DNA from 4 places in the Streptomyces sp. NPDC093591 genome. Region 3 is predicted to be linked to each of the others. Evidence: riboswitches for the same ligand, from Rfam matches in the RefSeq annotation. Region 3 holds a riboswitch; each other region holds the start of a gene.
The links. A riboswitch is a leader RNA that binds a small molecule or an ion and turns the genes downstream of it on or off. The one in region 3 is predicted to bind cyclic di-AMP.
Positions count from the first base shown of each region.

Region 1: it holds a riboswitch for cyclic di-AMP, as region 3 does, so the genes downstream of both, ACIREI_RS13755 (transglycosylase family protein) here and ACIREI_RS38045 (M23 family metallopeptidase) in region 3, are expected to answer to the same signal.
Region 2: it holds a riboswitch for cyclic di-AMP, as region 3 does, so the genes downstream of both, ACIREI_RS39265 (M23 family metallopeptidase) here and ACIREI_RS38045 (M23 family metallopeptidase) in region 3, are expected to answer to the same signal.
Region 4: it holds a riboswitch for cyclic di-AMP, as region 3 does, so the genes downstream of both, ACIREI_RS23450 (NlpC/P60 family protein) here and ACIREI_RS38045 (M23 family metallopeptidase) in region 3, are expected to answer to the same signal.

Region 1 is NZ_JBIWIY010000005.1:328,862-334,115, reverse strand. Features, by position in the region: gene ACIREI_RS13765 (septum formation initiator family protein) at 1-455, opposite strand, end outside; gene eno (phosphopyruvate hydratase) at 549-1,835, opposite strand; gene ACIREI_RS13755 (transglycosylase family protein) at 2,132-2,827, opposite strand; cyclic di-AMP (ydaO/yuaA leader) riboswitch at 2,832-3,030, opposite strand; gene ACIREI_RS13750 (transglycosylase family protein) at 3,236-4,276, opposite strand; gene ACIREI_RS13745 (cytochrome P450) at 4,444-5,254, opposite strand, start outside.
Region 2 is NZ_JBIWIY010000023.1:96,027-101,280, reverse strand. Features, by position in the region: gene ACIREI_RS39280 (GNAT family N-acetyltransferase) at 1-1,028, opposite strand, end outside; gene ACIREI_RS39275 (HPr family phosphocarrier protein) at 1,207-1,488, shown strand; gene ACIREI_RS39270 (GntR family transcriptional regulator) at 1,680-2,375, opposite strand; gene ACIREI_RS39265 (M23 family metallopeptidase) at 2,562-3,347, opposite strand; cyclic di-AMP (ydaO/yuaA leader) riboswitch at 3,361-3,523, opposite strand; gene ACIREI_RS39260 (M16 family metallopeptidase) at 3,752-5,140, opposite strand; gene ACIREI_RS39255 (M16 family metallopeptidase) at 5,137-5,254, opposite strand, start outside.
Region 3 is NZ_JBIWIY010000022.1:21,746-26,999, reverse strand. Features, by position in the region: gene ACIREI_RS38065 (MarR family winged helix-turn-helix transcriptional regulator) at 1-502, opposite strand, end outside; gene ACIREI_RS38060 (dihydrofolate reductase family protein) at 575-1,708, shown strand; tRNA gene ACIREI_RS38055 (tRNA-Met) at 1,765-1,838, shown strand; partial or broken gene ACIREI_RS38050 (PP2C family protein-serine/threonine phosphatase) at 1,948-3,043, shown strand; cyclic di-AMP (ydaO/yuaA leader) riboswitch at 3,277-3,434, shown strand; gene ACIREI_RS38045 (M23 family metallopeptidase) at 3,446-4,474, shown strand; gene ACIREI_RS38040 (aldo/keto reductase) at 4,624-5,254, shown strand, end outside.
Region 4 is NZ_JBIWIY010000011.1:8,361-13,614, reverse strand. Features, by position in the region: gene ACIREI_RS23460 (M23 family metallopeptidase) at 1-952, shown strand, start outside; gene pcrA (DNA helicase PcrA) at 1,031-3,517, opposite strand; cyclic di-AMP (ydaO/yuaA leader) riboswitch at 3,914-4,081, shown strand; gene ACIREI_RS23450 (NlpC/P60 family protein) at 4,090-5,254, shown strand, end outside.

The DNA.
Region 1 (5,254 bases), on a different contig from region 3:
TTGTCGACCCCGTCCCAGATGTTCGTGTACCAGGGCCGGTCGGCCGCGCCCAGTTCGGTCCGCGACTGCTTGGCCGCGTCCGGGTCGATCACGACGTAACCGGTCTCCCCGGGCATCACATAGTGCAGCCGCTGCCGGATCTGCTGCTCGGCGTAGGCGTCGTCCTGCCAGCGTGCCTTGAGGTCGCGCAGCTGCTCGACCCGCTTGGCGGCCTCTTCCTTCTGCCGCTGCATGTCGGCGACGTCGGCGCGCTGGGAGACGTACTGCCTTATGGGGTAGGCGAGCGCCACGACCAGCGAGCACAGGACCAGCGCGAGCAGCGCGGCCCGTCCGGTGAGCCTGGAGCGCCGGGCCTGCCGCTTGGTCTGGGAGCGGTAGACGCGGGCCGCCGTCTGCTCTCCGAGCAACCGGATCCTGGTCGCGGTGGAGAACCGGTCCCGGTCCTTCACGGCCATGTCCCGCCTCCCGTTTCACACGCGTACGTCCCCGCACACGGTACGGGACCGAGTACGGGGACGTACGTACGACGCTTCCTACGAGGCCACTACTCAGCCCTTGAAGCGCGGGAAGGCGCTACGGCCGGCGTACACCGCGGCGTCGTCGAGGATCTCCTCGATGCGCAGCAGCTGGTTGTACTTGGCGACGCGGTCCGAGCGGGCCGGGGCACCGGTCTTGATCTGACCGCAGTTCACGGCGACGGCGAGGTCGGCGATGGTGACGTCCTCGGTCTCGCCGGAGCGGTGGGACATCATGCACTTGAAGCCGTTGCGCTGGGCCATCTCGACGGCGTCCAGGGTCTCGGTCAGCGAGCCGATCTGGTTGACCTTGACGAGCAGGGCGTTGGCGGCGCCCTCCTCGATGCCGCGGGCCAGGCGCTCGGGGTTGGTGACGAACAGGTCGTCGCCGACGATCTGGACCTTGTCGCCGAGCTTGTCGGTGATGATCTTCCAGCCGTCCCAGTCGTCCTCGTACAGCGGGTCCTCGATGGAGACCAGCGGGTACGCGGAGACGAGCTCCTCGTAGTACTCGGTCATCTCGGCGGCCGAGCGGGACTTGCCCTCGAACTCGTAGCTGCCGTCCTTGTAGAACTCGGACGCGGCGACGTCCAGCGCGAGGGCGATCTGCTCGCCGGGGACGTAACCGGCCTGCTTGATGGCCTCGACGATGAGGTCGAGGGCGGCGCGGTTGGACTCCAGGTTCGGGGCGAAGCCGCCCTCGTCACCGAGGCCGGTGGACAGGCCCTTGGTCTTCAGCACCTTCTTGAGGGTGTGGTAGACCTCGGCGCCCCAGCGCAGGGCCTCGGAGAAGGTCTCCGCGCCGATCGGGGCGATCATGAACTCCTGGATGTCCACGTTGGAGTCGGCGTGCGAGCCGCCGTTCAGGATGTTCATCATCGGCACCGGCAGCAGGTGCGCGTTCGGGCCGCCCAGGTAGCGGAAGAGCGGGAGGTCGCTGGCCTCGGAGGCGGCGTGGGCGACGGCGAGCGAGACGCCGAGGATGGCGTTGGCGCCGAGGGAGCCCTTGTTGTCGGTGGCGTCCAGGTCGAACATGGCCTGGTCGATCAGGCGCTGCTCGGTGGCGTCGTAGCCGACGAGCTCCGGGCCGATCTGCTCGATGACGGCGAGGACGGCCTTCTCGACACCCTTGCCGAGGTAGCGGTTCTGGTCGCCGTCGCGGAGCTCGATGGCCTCGAAGGCGCCGGTGGAGGCGCCGGACGGAACGGCGGCACGACCCGTGCTGCCGTCGTCGAGGCCGACCTCGACCTCGACGGTGGGGTTGCCTCGCGAGTCGAGGATTTCCCGGGCTACGACGACGTCGATGGACGGCACGAGCATCTCCTTCGTGGATGTGACGCTGGTAGTGCGGGGCTGTGAGCCTTGCGACTAGAGCCTAACCGCCTCGGGGACGTCGGCAGCCGACCGACCGTCCCGTGGACAGGACCGAACCGTACCCATTGTTCACTGCCGGAACAAAGGGTGGGTGACATACAGGGAAAGAAAAAGCCCCGCCCCGGTGCGTACGGGGGAAGACGCACCGGAGCGGGGAGCCCGTGGGGGACGGGGGGTGACCCTCACGGGACCTCCACTATGAGGTCCACGGATGTGAGGGCGCTGTGGTTCAGCTGTCGGTACTACTTCAGGTGCAGCTGCTGACCCGGGTAGATCAGGTTCGCGTCCTCGACGATGTCCTTGTTCAGCTGGAAGAGCTTCTCCCAGCCGCCCTTGACGCCGTGCTCCGCGGCGATCGAGCTGAGGGTGTCACCCTTGACGACCTTGTACTCGCCGTCGCCCTTCTTGACCTTCTCGCCGGTCGGGGTGGTGACGGTCTTGGTGCTCTTCTTGGTGGCGGGACGCTCGCTGGAGCGGGAGGCCGACTGCTGCTCGGTGGAGCGGGTGGTGCTCTCGCTGCTCTGCGAGGAGCCGCTCGACGAGGAGCCGGAGCCGTTGTAGGCGGCGCTCGACAGGCCGGTGCCGCAGTGCGGCCAGGCGCCCTTGCCCTGGCCCGCAAGGACCTTCTCGGCGATCTCGATCTGCTGGGCCTTGGTGGCCTGGTCGGCGGTGGAGGCGTACGCCGTGCCGCCGTACGCGGCCCAGGTGGAGGCGGAGAACTGCAGACCGCCGTAGTAACCGTTGCCGGTGTTGATCGACCAGTTGCCGCCGGACTCGCACTGGGCGACGGCGTCCCACTCGGAGGCGGTGGCGGCGGAGGCGCTGCCGGCCGCCATCAGCGGGGCGGCCACGGCGGCGGCGCCGGTGACACCGACGACGGCTATGGCGCGAGCGGCCTTGGACGGACGACGGTGCTTGCCCTTGCTGGAAAACAGCATGGAGAGATCCCCTCACCGACGCCTGCGAGGTGAGCTGTCGGGTTCGGGCCGGTTGAGTTGCCCGGCCGCGCACGTCGCCTTTCGGCTCCTGATGCGCGGCTTCACCCCTAGCCGACTCCGGCCGTGCGGCCCCGAAGGGCCTCAACTGCCGGACCCGGCGCTTACCTTGGGTCCCCCGCTCCTGCCTACGGCGCTTTACGCGACGACTGTTCCCGTACGGCCGCTGGCAGGATTCGGCGTTGCGGCAGCCGGGGCTCGTGGTGACGAGCGGTCATGACCGTAGCCACGCGATTCGGGGAATTTCAAAGACGATCAGGGCTTCTGAGATCTATCTCTCACTGCATTCAAAGCGGACATTCAGCGCGAATCATGACGTGAACTCGGGCTGTTTTTCACCCTGTTCGCCCCTTATTCGGCGGGGACTTCCAGGGTCTGACCGGGGAAGATGTGGTTCGCGTCAGTCCCGATGGCCCGCTTGTTCGCGTCGTACAGCGCGGACCATCCGCCGTCGAGCTCAAGGGAGTCGGCGATGGAGGCGAGAGTGTCGCCGGCGCGGACGGTGTACGAGGCATGGCGGCCGGAGGACTTGACGGCGCTCTCGGTCGCCTCGCTCTCGTCGGCACTGGGCCCACGATGACGCCCGGAGCCGGTCGTTCCGGAGTCGATGGCCCCGGTGTCGACGAGGCTCCGGGAGCCCTCTCCCTGCTCCGAGTTGTCCTGATTGTCACTCTCGGGCGTCTCTATGGGAGAGCCGTCAGGCGACTGTGAGGCGCTCGTGTTCGCGGATGTATCGGACTTCGAGGAGTTGTCCGTCGTAGAGGATGAAGAGGGCGAAGAGGAAGAAGGAGAGGAATCTGGGGACGATTCGGACGAGCCGCCGGAAGAGCCGCTCGGCGAGTTCGAGGAGTCGGAGGAATTCGAGGAGTCGCCAGACGTGTCCGCCGTATCGGACGAGTCCGATGAATTCGAACTCGATGAACTCGACGAGTTGGATGAATCGAGCAATCCGGATGATCCGGACACTTCAGAGGGCGAGTCCTCCTCGACGCCGGTGTCGAGGTCGACCGAACCGGACTTCTGGGTGAGCCCGTTGAGCACCGCACAGGTGCCCCAAGGGCTGGTCCCCTGGTCCGCGAGGATGTCCTGGGCCACGGCTATCTGCTGGGAGCGGCTCGCCAGGTTGGGGCTGGAGGCGTAGTCGAGGCCGCCGTACTTCTCCCAGTCGTCCTGGGTCAGTTGCAGTCCGCCGTAGTGGCCGTCGCCGTTGTCGGCGCTCCAGGAGCCGCCGCTCTCACAGTCGGCCACCTTGTCCCACACGGTGCCCTCGGCCGCGCTCGCGCCCGTGGCGCCGAGGAGCGGGATGGCGATGGCGGACCCGGTCACTCCGGCCGCGACGAGGAGCGCCGGAGCTTGACGGGGGCGACGGTGACGACCGTTCCCGGAGAGCATGCGGGGACCTTTCGCGAGACAACGGTGACCGCGGCGCTTGAAACCTGGGCGCCGTCATTGATCCGTGAACGTATAGGCAGACGATCACTTGTCACAAGTTAATGCCGCGCAGATCACGTGAAGATCACAGACTTGAGCGCGTGTCACGTTTGCGCCGGTGGACGTACTCACCCAACAGGGGTGAACTCCACCGGAAGCGTACGCAGTCCGCGCATGATGAGGCCGCCCCGCCAACGCAACTCGGCAGGATCCACGGCGAGTTCCAGATCCGGCAGCCGGGTGAGGAGCGTGGCGAGGGCGGTCTGGCCCTCCAGGCGGGCGAGCGGGGCGCCGAGACAGTAGTGGATGCCGTGGCCGTAGCCGAGGTGCTGGTTGTCTCGGCGGCCGAGGTCGAGGACGTCGGGGTCCGTGAACCGCTCCGGGTCACGGTCGGCGGCGGCCAGAACGACGAGGACCGGATCGCCGGGTGCGATGTGCTGTCCGCCGATGGTGAGCGGTTCGGTGGCGAAGCGCCAGGTGGCGAGTTCGACGGGGCCGTCGTAGCGCAGGAGTTCCTCGATGCCGGTTTCGAGGAGGGCGGTCTCGTCCGCGGCGAGGGAGGTCTGCAGGCGGGCGCGCTGCTCGGGGTGGGTGAGCAGGGCGTAGGTGCCGTTGCCGATGAGGTTGACCGTCGTCTCGAAGCCGGCGAACAGCAGGATGAAGGCCATGGCGGCGGCCTCGTTCTCGGTGAGGTGCTCGCCGTGGTCGGAGGCGCGGATGAGGCCGGAGATGAGGTCCTCGCCGGGGGTGGGGGTGTCGGGGAGTGCCTCGCGCTTGCGGTGGATGAGGTCGGCGAGATAGCCGCGCATCTTCTTCACGGACCGTGCGACGCCGCCCCGGGGTCCGCCTTGGTGCCGGATCATCATGCCGGCCCAGTCCCGGAAGTCGTCCTGGTCCTCGCGGGGGACGCCGAGCAGATCGCAGATGGCGTAGATGGGC
Region 2 (5,254 bases), on a different contig from region 3:
TTGATGATCCCGAAGGCGTTCGGGCCGATGATGCGCATGCCGTACGCGCGTGCGTGCCGGACGAGTGCGCGCTGCCGCTCGCGCCCGTCGGGCCCGCTCTCGGCGTACCCGGCGGAGACCACGACCAGCCCCTGCACCCCGTGCTCACCGCACTCGGTGACCACCTCGGGGACGTACTCGGCCGGCACGGCGACCACCGCGAGATCGACGGGCCCTTCGATGTCCCGCACGGACCGGTGCGCGGGCACGCCGTCGAGCTCCTTGAGGTCCTCCGGGAACGCCTTGTTCACGGCGTACAGCGCCCCCGTGAAACCGGCGTCCCTGATGTTGCCGAGGACGCTGCGGCCCACCCCGCCGGGCGTGCGGCCGGTGCCGATGACGGCGACGGAGCCGGGTACCAGCAGCCGCCGCACGGACCGCGCCTCGGCGCGCTGCTCGCGCGCGTACTGCACGGCGAGCGAGCGGTCGGTCGGCTCCAGGTCGAACTCCAGGCGTACGACGCCGTCCTCGAAGCTGCGCTTCTGGGTGTACCCGGCGTCGGTGAACACCTTGATCATCTTGGTGTTGGCGGGCAGTACCTCGGCGGCGAAGCGGCGGATGCCACGCTCGCGTGCGACCGCGCCGATGTGTTCGAGGAGGGCGGAGGCCACGCCGCGCCCCTGGTGGGCGTCCTGGACGAGGAAGGCGACCTCGGCCTCGTCGGCGGGTGCCGACGCGGGCATTCCGTCGGCGCCGATCCGGTCGTAGCGTACGGTTGCGATGAACTCGCCGCCCACTGTGGCCGCGAGTCCCACCCGGTCCACAAAGTCGTGGTGCGTGAAGCGGTGGACGTCCTTCGCGGACAGACGCGGGTAGGGCGCGAAGAAGCGGTAGTACTTCGACTCGTCCGACACCTGCTCGTAGAAGCTGACCAGACGCTCGGCGTCATCAACGGTGATGGGGCGGATGCGTGCGGTGCCGCCGTCGCGCAGCACCACGTCGGCTTCCCAGTGGGCGGGGTACTCGTGCCGGTCCGAGGCGCTCTGCATGGGGCCCAGAGTACGGCTCGCGTCCGACAACGGCGCGAGGCAGTCTGTGGAGGACGTATGGCGGGTCGAGGCCGCGACCCGACGGTCACCTCAGGAGGGGCGTTTTGTCCCTCCCGGCATGCTTCACGGGTGTGGGAAACTGGTCTAGACAACCCTGAACACCGAAGGGCAGCATCACATGGCTGAGCGCCGCGTCAACGTCGGCTGGGCCGAGGGCCTTCACGCCCGCCCCGCTTCCATCTTCGTCCGGGCCGCCACGGCCGCAGGTATCCCGGTGACGATCGCCAAGGCCGACGGCAACCCCGTCAACGCGGCCTCCATGCTGGCCGTTCTGGGCCTGGGCGCCCAGGGCGGTGAGGAGATCGTCCTCGCCTCCGACGCCGAGGGTGCGGACGCCGCCCTCGACCGGCTGGCGAAGCTGGTCTCCGAGGGCCTCGAGGAGCTTCCCGAGACGGTCTGAACGACCTGAGCGGGACCGCCGAGCAAACGGTGAAGCCGCGTCCGCCTTTCCGGCCGACGCGGCTTCGCTGTTTTCGGGCAGGCGGCCACGCTTTTGAGGCGGACAGCCGTGAGAATTAACGGCCGCACCCGAAAAAGGGCAGCGGGAATTCCCCGCCACCGAATATCACCTCTTTGTATACGGCGCCCGTGTTAATGTCGCAGGCTCGGCATGTTTACGGGATGTTGCGAATTCCTCACACGCTCCGCGCGCTCACCGGTGGAACCGAACCGCAGCCGGTGCGCGGCGATCGCGCGTTCGGTGTGCACTGCCGTGATCGCACGGGCGCGTTCGCCGTCGCCGCGCGCCACCGCGTCCACGATCGCGCCGTGCTCGGTCCAGGACTCCACAGGGTTGACCGGCGCGTCCACCGCGTACATCCAGGCGATCTTGTGCCGCAGCTGGGTCAGCATCGAGGTCAGGGCGGGGCTGCCGCAGGCCTGGGCCAGCGTCTCGTGGAACCAGCCGCCCAGGGAGCGCAGATCCTCGCTGTTGCCCCGCCTGGCCCGCTCCTGGCCCAGCCTGACCAGGCCGCGCAGAACCTTCAGATGGGCCTCGGTGCGCCGCTGGGCGGCCCGTGAGGCGCCGAGCGGCTCCAGGAGAGTGCGCATCTCGAGCAGGTCGGCGGCCTCCTGCTCGGTCGGTTCGGCCACGCACGCGCCCGCGTGCCGCCGGGTCACGACGAAGCCCTCCGCCTCCAGGGTGCGCAGGGCCTCCCGCACGGGGACGCGGGAGACGCCGTATCGGCGCGCGAGGAGTTCCTCGGTGAGCCGGCTGCCGCGCTCGTAGACACCGGCGACGATGTCGTCCCGGATCGCGGTGCATACCGAGTGCGCCGGAATACGCATGACCGACCTCCGCCTTAATCCCCGTGAAACGTCGACGAATGACGTGTGTTCAGTGACTCTATTGCAACCTGCTGGAATTTCCGATGGCGGGTCGGAATCCATGGATATTTTTTGGACAGCCGGTCGTCCGAAACGCCGAAAGCCCCGGCTCGGGGAGCCGGGGCCCAAGAGGCGGAGCTTGCGTCGTCAGACGTTCACGCCGTGGGAGCGGAGGTAGGCGACGGGGTCGATGTCGGAGCCGTACTCCGCCGTCGTGCGGGCCTCGAAGTGCAGGTGCGCTCCGGTGACGTTGCCGGTGGCGCCGGACAGGCCTATCTGCTGGCCGGGGGTGACGGTCTGGCCCACCGAGACGCCTATGGAGGACAGGTGGCCGTACTGGGTGTACGTCCCGTCGTTCATCTTGATCACGATGCTGTTGCCGTACGACCCGCCCCAGCCGGCCTCCACGACGGTGCCCGAGCCGACCGCGTGGACGGAGGTGCCGCTGGCGGCGTGAAAGTCGACGCCCGTGTGGCTGCCGGAGGACCAGACGGCGCCGCCGGCCTTGTAGCCGGTGGAGACGTACGAGCCGGAGATCGGGGCGACGTAGGACAGCAGGCGCTGGCGCTCGGCCTCGCGGGCGGCGCGCTCCTTGGCCTCGCGCTCCTGCTTGGCCTTCTCGGCCGCCTTCTTGCGCGCGGCCTCCTCGGCGGCCTTCTTCCGGGCCGCGGCCTCCTCGGCGGCCTGCTCCTGGGCGGCGGCCTGGGCGTCGATCTGGTCGGCGATCGAGTCCTCGATCGTGACGACGGGGATGAGGCCGGTCTGCTCGGCGGCGGGTTCGGCGGCGAGCGCCGGGGCGGCGAGGGTGCCCATGACGCCGGTGGCGGTGAGAGCCGCGACGCCGGCCGCGCGGGCGGTGGAGCGTTCGAACCGGCTGGGGCGACGGTGCTTCCCGGTGGGACGGTTCTTCCCGGTGGCGCAGGTGAACGCCATGAAGTGGCTGGTCCTTTCCTTCCTTCTCGCCTACCGGGTTAGCTGACGGGTTCGGAGCAGGAAGGTCTCCTACGGACCCCCTCGCGGCTGCGCGGGCGTCCGATTCACCCCAGGGACTACGGTGGGTCCCCGGCTCCCCTGGCTCGCGCCGTACGGGGACTCGGCGATGGCTGTCCGGTGCCGCGGGCGCGGCGCACTGCCTGACGGACAGCCCGGAAGACGCTAAGCGGCACGACTTTCAATCCCCAAACGGATCGCGGCTTTTGTAGCGCATCCCACAGGCCAGACAGGCAACCTTTCCCTCAATTCGGGCATAAAGGGGCCCTGGTGGCTTCGAAGTCACCAAGGCCCCTTACGCGTGCGTGCCGTCGCCCGGCGCGGTGTCCGGGCGCGGTGTCCGCCTGCTACTCGGCTGCCACGACGGTGACTTCGCCGATGCCGAGGGCCTCGACAGGTTCCCGGATCTCGGCCGCGTCGCCGACGAGGATCGTCACCAGACGGTTCACCGGGAAGGCGCTCACGGCCGCCGCGGTGGCCTCGACGGTGCCGGTCGCGGCGAGCCGCTGGTACAGCGTCGCCTGGTAGTCGTCGGGCAGGTGCTGCTCGACCTGGTCGGCCAACGTGTTCGCCACGGAGGCGGCCGTCTCGTACTTCAGCGGCGCCACCCCGACGAGGTTCTGCACGGCGAAGTCCCGCTCGGCGTCGGTGAGCCCCTCATCGGCGACCCCGCGCAGGACCTTCCAGAGGTCGTCCAGCGCCGGGCCGGTGTTCGGGGTGTCGACCGAGCCGCTGATGGCGAGCATGGCCGCGCCCGTGCCGTCCGGGGCCGAGCGCAGGACCTGCCCGAACGCGCGCACACCGTAGGTGTAGCCCTTCTCCTCGCGCAGGACCTTGTCCAGGCGGGAGGTGAGGGTGCCGCCGAGGCAGTAGGTGCCGAGCACCTGCGCGGGCCACACGCGGTCGTGCCGGTCGGGGCCGATGCGGCCGATCAGCAGCTGCGTCTGCACGGCTCCGGGGCGGTCCACGATGACGACGCGCCCGGTGTCGTCCGCGGTCACCGGCGGCACGGGCCGGGGCTGGGCCGGGGAGCCGGTCCAGGCGCCCAGGGTGTCGCCCAGCAGGGCGTCGAGGTCCACGCCCGTGAGGTCGCCGACGACCACGACGGTGGAGGTGGCGGGGCGCACGTGCCGCTCGTAGAAGGCGCGCACGGCCGCGGAGTCGATGCCCGCGACCGTGTCCTCGGTGCCCTGACGCGGGCGGGACATACGAGAGGTCGCCGGGAACAGCTGCCTGGAGAGCTCCTTGGCGGCGCGGCGCGAGGGGTTGGCCAGCTCGTGCGGGATCTCGTCGAGCCGGTTGCGCACCAGGCGCTCGACCTCGGCGTCGTCGAACAGGGGCGCCCTGAGGGCGTCGGCGAGCAGGCCGAGCGCCTTGGGCAGGCGGGAGACCGGAACCTCGAGGCTGACGCGGATGCCGGGGTGGTCGGCGTAGGCGTCGAGCGTGGCGCCGCAGCGCTCCAGTTCGGCGGCGAACTCCTCGGCGGTGTGCTTGTCGGTGCCCTCGGAGAAGGCGCGCGCCATGATCGTGGCGATGCCGTCGAGCCCCTTCGGCTCGGCGTCCAGCGGCGTGTCCAGGAGCACCTCGACGGCGATGACCTGCTGGCCGGGGCGGTGGCAGCGCAGGACCGTCAGGCCGTTGTCCAGCTTGCCGCGCTCGGGCGCCGGGAACGCCCAGGGCCGGGCCTCGCCGGCCTGGGGCTGCGGGTGGAAGTCCATGCTGGCGAGCTCGGTCACTGCGCCGACTCCTCGTTCTCGTCGGTGGTCTCGGCTGCCTCGAGGTCCTCTGCCTCGGCTGCGGTCGGCTCGTACACGAGCACCGCGCGGTTGTCGGGGCGCAGGCGGGCCCTG
Region 3 (5,254 bases):
TGCCGGAGCGCCGCCGCCAGGGCACGTCGTCCGCCGTGGCGTGCGCGTCCTCGCCCTGGAAGCCCCCGGCGACCGCGGTGAAGATCTCCTCCAGCTGCCCGACCTGCTCCGGGGTCAGCCGGTCGAAGAGCAGCGCCCGTACCGTCTCCACGTGCCCCGGAGCCGTGCGCTCCAGGACGCGCATCCCTTCCTCGGTGAGTGCCGCGATGCTGCCGCGCTTGTCCCAGCGGCAGTCCTCGCGCCGCACCAGCCCGTCCTTCTCCAGGCGCGTCACGGCGTACGTCAGCCGGCTGCGGGTGATCTTCAGTCCTTCCGCGAGATCGGTCATGCGCAACCGGCGCTCCGGAGTCTCGGACAGGGTGGCGAGGATGGAGTAATACAGATGGGGCATGCCGGCTTCCTGCTGGAGCTGCCGGTCCAGCGCGTCCTCCACGAGGGCGGCGGAGGCGATGTAGGCGCGCCAGGCGCGCTGCTCCTCGGGAGTGAGCCAGCGAGTCGTCATGCCCCCAGTGTAGGTTTGTTTCAAACTTGAACCAAGCCCGAGTTTTCCCCGACCGAGCCGGAGAGCGCGCCGATGCCGTCGTACCCCTACGTCCTGCTGTCCGCCGCGGTCTCGCTGGACGGCTACCTCGACGACACCACCCCCGAGCGCCTGCTCCTGTCCAGCCCGGCCGACTTCGACCGCGTCGACGAGGTACGGGCCTCCGTCGACGCGATCCTCATCGGCGCCGGCACGATCCGGGCGGACAATCCCCGGCTGCTGGTGAACTCGGCCGAGCGGCGGGCCGCGCGGGTGGCGGCGGGCAAGCCGGAGTATCCGCTCAAGGTCACGGTCAGCGCGTCCGGCGAGCTGGATCCGGCGGCGAACTTCTGGCACACGGGCGGCGCGAAGATCGTCTATACGACGGAGAAGGGCGCGGAGCGGCTGCGGCGGACGCCGGTCGCGGCGGACGTGGTCGCACTGGGCGCGGACCTGGACTGGCGCGGGCTGCTGGCGCATCTGCGCGAGGTGCGCGGCGTCGAGCGGCTGATGGTCGAGGGTGGCGGCACGATCCATACGCAGTTGCTGCGGCAGGGCCTCGCGGACGAGGTGCAGCTGGTGCTGGCGCCCCTGTTCGTGGGGGATCCGGACGCGCCGCGGCTGTTCGGGCCGGGCGGGTATCAGGGCGGGCGGCTGCGGCTGCTGGAGACGCGGCGGATCGAGGACGTCGTCCTGATGCGCTACGAGCCGACGGCGCCCGGCGTCGGCGCCCTTCCCTCCGCCGCGGACCGGCACTGGCTGGCACTGGCGTGTGACCTGGCCGCGCAGTGCCCGCCCTCGGCGACCGCCTTCAGCGTCGGGGCGGTGGTCGTGGCGGCCGACGGCACGGAGCTGGCGCGGGGGCACTCCAGGGAGGGCGACGATCCCGTGGTGCACGCGGAGGAGGCGGCGCTGGCCAAGATCGCGGCCGGTGATCCGAGGCTGGCATCGGCGACGGTGTACAGCAGCCTGGAGCCGTGCACCCGCCGGGCCTCCCGTCCGGCGCCCTGCGCGCGGCTGATCCTGGAGGCGGGGGTGCGGCGGGTGGTGACGGCCTGGCGGGAGCCGGACACGTTCGTGGTGGGCGCCGACGGGAGCGGGTTGCTGGCGGGGGAGGGGGTGGATGTCCTGGTCCTGCCGGAGTACGAGGAACGGGCAAAAGCCCCGAATACCCACCTGCTGCCGTGACGCCGGGAAAGGCGTGTGCTTTCTGTCCTGCGGATGGCGTACTATTGAGTCATCGCCGCGGGGTGGAGCAGCTCGGTAGCTCGCTGGGCTCATAACCCAGAGGTCGCAGGTTCAAATCCTGTCCCCGCTACTGAAACTCAGGGCCGGAACCAATTGGTTCCGGCCCTGAGTGTTTTCCGCGATGATGCGCGAAGATTTTCCGACTCGCTCGCCGCCCCCGGTTCGGCAACCCTGGTGAGGTGGAGGAACGGCGGATCTCGTACGCACGCCGGTTCGTCCGGCTGCTCCCCGCCCTGCTGATCGCGGCCGGGGGCGCGTACGACTACACACGCCCACCGACTTCACCGGCGCTCCCTTCTTCACCGCCGCGCCCCTGGTGGCCGCCCCGCTCTCCTCGCTGCGCGGCACGGTGCTCACAGGCCTCGCCGCCTTCGCCGTACTGCTCACGCTCCGCCTCATCCTCGGCGGCATCTCCCGGGCGGAGGTGATCACCGAGCTGGTCACCGTGGTCACCGTCGCCGTGCTCGCCGTCCTCGTCAACGTCCTCGTCCGGCGCAGCGGCGAGCGCCTCGCCTCCGCCCGGGAGATCGCCGAGGCCGCCCAGCGCGCCGTACTGCCCGAGCCCGCCGAGCGGATCGGCGGTGTCCAGATCGCGGCACGGTAGAGGCCGCGCAGGAGGGCGCCTCCATCGGCGGCGACCTGTACGCCGTGGAGGACACTCCGCACGGCGTCCGGCTCGTCGTGGGGGACGTGCGCGGCAAGGGCAAGGGCAAGGGCATGGGCGCGGTCGCGGCGGTCGCCGTCGTCATCGGGGCCTTCCGGGAGGCCGCCGAGCAGGAGGTCACGCTGGAGGCGGTGGCGCAGCGGCTGGAGCGGGCGCCGGCGCGTGAACGCACGCGGCGCGAGGGGATCGAGTCCTCCGAGGGCTTCACCACCGTCGTCCTCGCCGAGCTGCCGCACGGCGACGGGACCGTGCGCCTCGTCAACCGAGGGCATCCACCGCCCCTGCTGCTGTACGCCGACGGCGCCGTGCGCCCGCTGCACGCCCCCGAGCCCGCGCTGCCGCTCGGCATGGGTGAGCTCGGCGCCTGGCCCGACCGGGCCCAGGAGGCCGGCTTCCCGAGCGGTGCCACGCTGCTGCTGTACACCGACGGTCTGTCCGAGGCGCGGGACGACAGGGACCGGTTCTACGACCCCGAGGCGCGGCTCGCGGGACGGGACAACGCCTGCCGCAAGCCGGCCGCGCTGCTCGACGTGCTCGCGGCGGAGGCGCGCAGGCACTCCGGGGGCGGCATGGCGGACGACCTGGCTCTCATGGCCGTACACCGACCTTGATCGTTGTCACCGGACGTGACCGGGCGACCGCCCTCCGCATAACAACTGACATACCGTCAATACCTGTGTGGTCCCTGAGTCCTGGCCAACTCGCCCGATTTAGGCCGCTCATGACCCGTAAGTCCAGGCGAGAATCGTTAATGATCAAGCGGAACAGCTTGGAATCCACACCCCGCGTCTATTAACGTTCGATAACGCAGCGCGGTCGTCCCAGCCGTCACAAGAGGCGGCTCCGTGCGCACGCGCCGAATCCCGCAAGGGAACCGGGGAACCACCACCTTGGGGTGAATCGCATGGATGCCGCCGTGAACTCACGGCCGGTATACGCGCGTAGGAGACCTTCCTGCTCCGAACCCGTCAGCTAACCCGGTAGGCGAGAAGGAAGGAAAGGAGCACGCCCACGTGGCGTCCAACAGGCCTGCCCAGCAAGCCCCGTTCGTGCCGAGCCAACGCGGTACCGACACCTTCGGCTACGACCGCTACCGCACCGACGAGGGCCCGTTGGAGGAGTGGAACCCCACCGCGGAGTCCATTCGTCCCGTTCGCGGCAGGCATCGCGTCTCCAAGCAGCGCGGCGGGGGACTCGCCCGCAGCTCCACGGTTCTCGGCGTCGGTGTCATAGCCGCCGTCGGCGCGGGCGGCATGGCCAGCGCGAACAGCGGCAAGCCGCCGGTCGCCATCACCATGCCGGACCTGCCCCTCATCTCCGACGACGACTCCTCCGCGGCCGCCGAGGACACCGCGACCGCGCTGAGCAGCATGGGCGCGGCGACCGAGGAGACCACGCAGGGCACCACCGACGCCGGTGAGGCGCTGCGCAGCCGGATCATCGCGCAGGCCGAGCTGCAGCAGGACCAGATCGACAACAAGGCCGCCGCGGCCGCCGTCGCCGCTGCAGAGAAGGAGGCCGCCGCCGCGGCCGCCAAGGCGGAGAAGGAGGCCGAGGCCAAGGCCGCCGCCGCGAAGGCCAAGGCCGAGGAGGAGGCCCGCAAGAAGGCCGAGGCCGAGCGCCTCGCCGAGCTGGCCAAGCAGTTCACGCTGCCGACCTCCTCGTACACCATCACCTCGACCTTCGGTCAGGCCGGCGCCTACTGGTCCTCCGGCTACCACACGGGTCTCGACTTCGCCGCCCCCACCGGCACGCTGATCAAGGCGGTTCACTCCGGCACGATCACCTTCGCCGGCTGGGACGGGTCCTACGGCTACAAGACGGTGCTCACCCTCGACGACGGCACCGAGCTCTGGTACGCGCACCAGTCCTCGATCAGCGTGAGCGTCGGCCAGAAGGTCAGCACGGGCGACGTCATCGGCCGCGTGGGCGCCACGGGCAACGTGACCGGCGCACACCTGCACCTCGAGGTACACCCCGACGGCAGCACGAGCGGCATCGACCCGCTGGCGTGGCTGCGCGGCAAGGGGCTCACGCCCTGAGGTTCCCCCACTTCTGATCCCCGGCGGTCCTGACGGCAACCCCCCGACGTCAGGGCTGCCGGTTTTCCGGAGCGCCGGGGCCGCTTGTTTACGGGAACTTTGCGGCGGACCCGGAAGAACGGCCTCTGCCAAGAGCGTTGGCAGGGAGCATGACTGCTTCCCTGCGCAAGCTCGGCTCCTCCGACCTCGAGGTCTTCCCGCTCTCCCTCGGCGGCAACGTCTTCGGCTGGACCGCCGACGAGACCCAGTCCTTCGCCGTCCTCGACGCCTACGCGGCGGCGGGCGGCAACTTCATCGACACGGCCGACTCGTACTCGGCGTGGGTCGAGGGCAACGTGGGCGGTGAGTCCGAGACCATCATCGGCAAGTGGGTCAAGGCGCGCGGCAACCGGGACGACGTCGTGATCGCCACGAAGGCCAGCCAGCACCCCGACTTCCAGGGCCTGACCGCGGCCAACATCAAGGCCGCCGCCGACGCCTCCCTGCGCCGCCTCGGCACGGATCACATCGACCTCTACTACACCCACTTCGACAAGCCGGAAGTGCCGGTCGAGGAGATCATCGGCGCCCTGGACGAGCTGGTGAAGGCGGGCAAGGTCCGGCACATCGCCGCGTCCAACATCTCGGCGGAACGGCTGGCGGCCTCCCTCGCCTTCTCCGACCGCGAGGGCCTGGCCCGGTATGTGGCTCTTCAGCCCCACTACAACCTGGTCTCCCGCGACACCTACGAGGGCGAGCTCCAGAACCTCGCCGAACGCGAAGGCCTCGCGGCGGTCCCGT
Region 4 (5,254 bases), on a different contig from region 3:
AGCAGAATCCTTCGATCAGCAGGCGACCGCGCACTTCGAGCAGATCGACCACGCCGCCCCCACGTCGTACGACGACCCCGCCGCGTACGGCGATCCCGCCCAGCACGACGCCGAGTTGAGCGCCACCGGCGATCTCCCCGCCGCGTCCCCGCTCCTCGACGGCCAGGAGGAGTCCACTGCTGCCCCCTCCCCACGCGCCGCCTCCCGCAGCGGGTCCCGCTCCCGCCGCCGTACGCCTCCCAAGCGCTCCGCGCTGCTGACGGTCGCCGTGCCCTCGGCGTGTGTGATGGGCGTCGCGGGGATCGCCGCCGCCTCCGTCGGCACCCTGACGACCGACGACAAGGACACGGCGACGACGGCCTCGGACGCCCAGGCCGTGAAGCCGTCCACCGCGAACAACAAGCTGGACACCCAGCTCGAGAGCCTCTCCGCCGGCGCCGACGACTTCGCCGACCGGGCCAGCCGCACGCAGGAGCGCATCGACCTCAAGGCCCAGCAGGTGGCCGAGAAGAAGAAGGCGGCGGAGGAAGCGGCCCGCAAGGAGCGGCTGCGCCCCAAATTCGCCCTCCCGGTGGCGCAGCACGGCCTCAGCGCCTACTACGGCCAGGCCGGCATCAACTGGATGTCGGTTCACACCGGCATCGACTTCCCCGTCTCGTACGGCACGACGGTGATGGCCGCGACCGACGGCACCGTCCGGACGCAGTGGAACAGCGCCTACGGCAACATGATGATCGTGACCGCGAAGGACGGCACGGAGACGTGGTACTGCCACCTCTCCAGCTACCGCGTCGCCTCCGGTACGACGGTGAAGGCCGGCGACCCGATCGCGTACTCCGGCAACTCCGGCAACTCGACCGGCCCGCACCTGCACTTCGAGGTACGGCCGGGTGGCAGCTCGGCCATAGACCCGCTTCCCTGGCTGCGCAGCCACGGCCTCGACCCGTCGTAACCGGCCGACGGCCGACGACTTCATCGACTTCGATGTGCGCCCCCGATCTACAACGGGGGCGCACACTTGTCAGCGCTGCTAGAGCTTCTCCACCGGCGCGTACCGCAACAGCAACCGCTTCGGCTTGGTGTCCCCGAAGTCGATCGTCGCCTCGGCGTTCGCGCCGGTGCCCTTGACCGCCATCACGGTGCCCAGCCCGAACTGGTCGTGCGTGACCCGGTCCCCGACCGCCAATTGGGCGACCGGCTTCTCCGAGGTACGGCGCGTGGCGAAACCGGACGCGCCCGAGGCCGCGGAGCGCGAGCGGGACGAGGACAGTGAGGCGGCCACACCGGACGCCGGGCCGGAGGAGACCAGCGCGGACGCGCCCGTGCGCTTCCAGTCGACGTGCTGCGCCGGGATCTCCTCCAGGAAGCGGGACGGCGGGTTGTACGACGGCTGCCCCCACGCGCTCCGCATCGACGACCGCGTCAGATAAAGCCGCTCACGCGCGCGCGTGATGCCCACGTAGGCGAGCCGCCGCTCCTCCTCCAGCTCCTTGGTCTGGCCGAGGGCACGCATGTGCGGGAAGACGCCGTCCTCCATGCCGGTGAGGAAGACGACCGGGAACTCCAGGCCCTTGGCGGTGTGCAGGGTCATCAGGGTGATGACGCCGGAGCCGTCCTCGTCCTCGTCGGGGATCTGGTCGGAGTCGGCGACCAGTGCAACCCGCTCCAGGAAGGCGGCGAGGCCGGCTGACGCCTCCCCCTCCTCCGACTCCTGCTCGAACTCCAGCGCCACGGCGGCGAGTTCCTGGAGGTTTTCGATCCGGGTCTCGTCCTGCGGGTCGGTGGAGGCCTGCAACTCGGCGAGATAGCCGGTGCGTTCGAGCACCGCTTCCAGGACGGTCGCCGGTCCCACGCCGGACTCGACGATCGTACGGAGCTCCTCCATCAGCGTGTTGAACCGCTTGACGGCGTTGGTCGAGCGCGCGGCCATGCCGTACGCCTCGTCGACGCGCTTGAGCGCCTGCGGGAAGCTGATCTTCTCGCGCTGGGACAGGGCGTCGATCATCGCCTCGGCACGCTCGCCGATGCCCCGCTTGGGCACGTTCAGAATCCGCCGCAGTGGCACGGAGTCCTCGGGATTGGCCAGCACCCGCAGGTAGGCCAGGACGTCCCGGACCTCCTTGCGCTCGTAGAACCGCACCCCGCCGACGACCTTGTAGGGCAGGCCGACGCGGATGAAGACTTCTTCGAAGACACGGGACTGGGCGTTCGTACGGTAGAAGACCGCGACGTCGCCGGCCTTCGCCTCCCCCGCATCGGTCAGTCGGTCTATCTCGTCGGCGACGAACTGTGCCTCGTCGTGCTCGGTGTCGGCGACATAGCCGGTGATGCGGGCGCCCGCGCCCGCGTTGGTCCACAGGTTCTTGGGGCGGCGCGACTCGTTGCGCTCGATGACCGCGTTGGCGGCGGTCAGGATCGTCTGCGTGGAACGGTAGTTCTGCTCCAGCAGGATGGTCGTCGCGTCCGGGTAGTCCTCCTCGAACTGGAGGATGTTGCGGATGGTCGCGCCGCGGAAGGCGTAGATCGACTGGTCGGCGTCGCCCACGACACACAGCTCGGCGGGCGGGATGTCGTCCTCGCTGGGCGGTACGTCGACCGGGTGCTCGCTGGTCCCGACGAGCTCGCGCACGAGGGCGTACTGCGCGTGGTTGGTGTCCTGGTACTCGTCCACCAGCACATGGCGGAAGCGACGGCGGTAGTGCTCGGCGACGTCCGGGAAGGCGCGCAGCAGGTTGACCGTCGTCATGATCAGGTCGTCGAAGTCGAGGGCGTTGGCCTCCCGCAACCGCGACTGGTACATGGCGTAGGCCTGGGCGAGGGTCTTCTCGAAGCCGTCCGTCGCCTGAGCGGCGAAGTCCTCCTCGTCGATCAGCTCGTTCTTCAGGTTGCTGATCTTGGCGCTGAAGGACTTGGGCGGGAACCTCTTCGGGTCAAGATCCAGATCCCGGCAGACGAGCGCCATGAGCCGCTTGCTGTCGGCGGCGTCGTAGATCGAGAAGGAAGACGTGAACCCGAGCTTCTTGCTCTCTCTGCGCAGGATGCGCACGCACGCACTGTGGAAGGTCATCACCCACATCGCGTTCGCGCGCGGGCCGACGAGCTGCTCGACACGCTCCTTCATCTCGCCCGCGGCCTTGTTGGTGAAGGTGATCGCGAGGATCTGCCCCGGGTGCACATTCCGCTCGGCGAGCAGATGGGCGATGCGGTGGGTGAGCACCCGCGTCTTGCCGGACCCGGCACCGGCCACGATGAGCAGCGGGCCGCCGGCGTGGACGACGGCCGCACGCTGGTTCTCGTTCAGCCCCTCCAGCAGCGCGGCCGCGTCGATGGCCGGGCGCGGGGCGCCGTCGCGGTAGTAGGCGTCCCGGTCCGGAGGCACGTCGAACTTCCCGCCGAACAGATCGTCCGGAACCGGCTCCGGAGTGTGATCGTCCTCGGGCGGCGGCGGAAGTTCTTCCTCGTGGCCGCGAGGGGCCTGGAGGTCCGCCAGGAAGCTGTCATCAAAGAGGCTGCTCATCGCTCTCCGAGTCTAGGGCGCCCCACTGACAGCCCGCGGCCACCCCGAGAACATCGTCGGTTTCACAACCAGATGATCTTCCAGGCCCGACCACCGCCGACACCCCCCTCACCCTCCACACCCACCCCGTCACGGTCCGAAACCAACCCGAACCCGCACTACCCGCCAAGCCCCTGACCCCTCACCGACGACCAAAGACGACTAAAAGTCCACACTCCACCCAACCAGTCACACACCACCCCACACCCACCCCCACCACCCCCCGCCCCCAACGCCCTGACCCAAGGTCACGAAAATGTATCGGGCATATCGAACATCAACCTTCACAGGGGCCACACGAGTTGGCTACCGTGCCGGGCAGGCCGTACGACCCCCACCGGCGAACGTCGCCGGGCCGCACGGCCTCCGCCGAGTCCGGTACGCCGCCGCGCTGCCGGAGCCGGGGACCCACCGAACTTGGGGTGAATCGGCCCGATCCCGTCCAGGGACAGGCCGTAGGGCAACCCTTCCGGACCACCCGCCCGAACCCGACAGCTAACTCGGTAGGCGGAGTACGGAAGGAGTCGCCTCCCTTGGCGTCGCACCGCAAGTCGCGTCCCGCGGGTACGCGCGTAGCAGGCATACGGACCCCCGCCCTCGCCACGGCGGCCCTCACCTCCGTGGCCCTGCTGTCCCAGACGGCCAACGCGAGCCCCTCGGCGGACGACAAGCCGAGCCTCGAAGAGGTCGAGAAGAAGGTCGACGACCTCTACCGCCAGGCGGAGTCGGCCACCGAGAAGTACAACGCGGCCAAGGAGAAGACCGCGAAGCAGCGCAAGCGCGTCGACACCCTCCTCGACGACGTGGCCAAGCGCACCCAGAAGCTGAACGACGCGCGCGAGGAACTCGGCCGCAACGCCGCCGCCCAGTACCGCACCGGCGCCGCAGCCCCCGACACGGCGACCTTCCTCCTCGCGGACACCCCGCAGGACTACTTCGACCAGACCCAGCTGATGGACCGTATGACCGGCCGTCAGAAGGAAGCGGTCGACGACTACTTCACGCAGCAGTCCGCGACGATGACGAAGCGCCAGGAGGCCACCCAGAGCCTCGAGACGCTCACCGAGTCGCAGAACGACCTGCAGACCGCCAAGACCACCGTCCAGAGGAAGCTCGCCGACGCACGCGAGCTCCTCTCGAAGCTGACGGCGGAGGAGAAGGCACGCCTCGCCGCGATCGAGAAGCGCAAGCAGGAGGAGGCCGCACGCAAGGCGGCGGAACTGGCCCGCCAACAGGCCGAGGCGGAGCGCCAACGCCAGGAGGCGGCCCAGCAGCAGGAGAGCAGCGAGTCCTCGTCCGACTCCAGCACCTCGGACTCGTCCACCTCGGACTCCTCGTACGCCACGAAGGCCGACAAAGCCCTGGCCTTCGCCCGCTCCCAGATAGGCAAGCCGTACGTCTGGGGCGCCACCGGCCCCGACTCCTACGACTGCTCCGGCCTCACCCAGGCCGCCTGGAAGGCCGCAGGCGTCGACATCCCCCGCGTCACCTACGACCAGGTCAACGCCGGCACCACGGTCTCCCTCTCCAACGCCCAGCCCGGCGACCTGATCTTCTTCTACGACGACGTCACCCACGTGGGCATCTACATCGGCAACGGCATGATGATCCACGCCCCGAAGCCCGGCGCCTACGTCCGCGAGGAGTCGATCTACTACGACGGAGAGTCGTCGATCCACAGCGTGGTCCGCCCGGCCT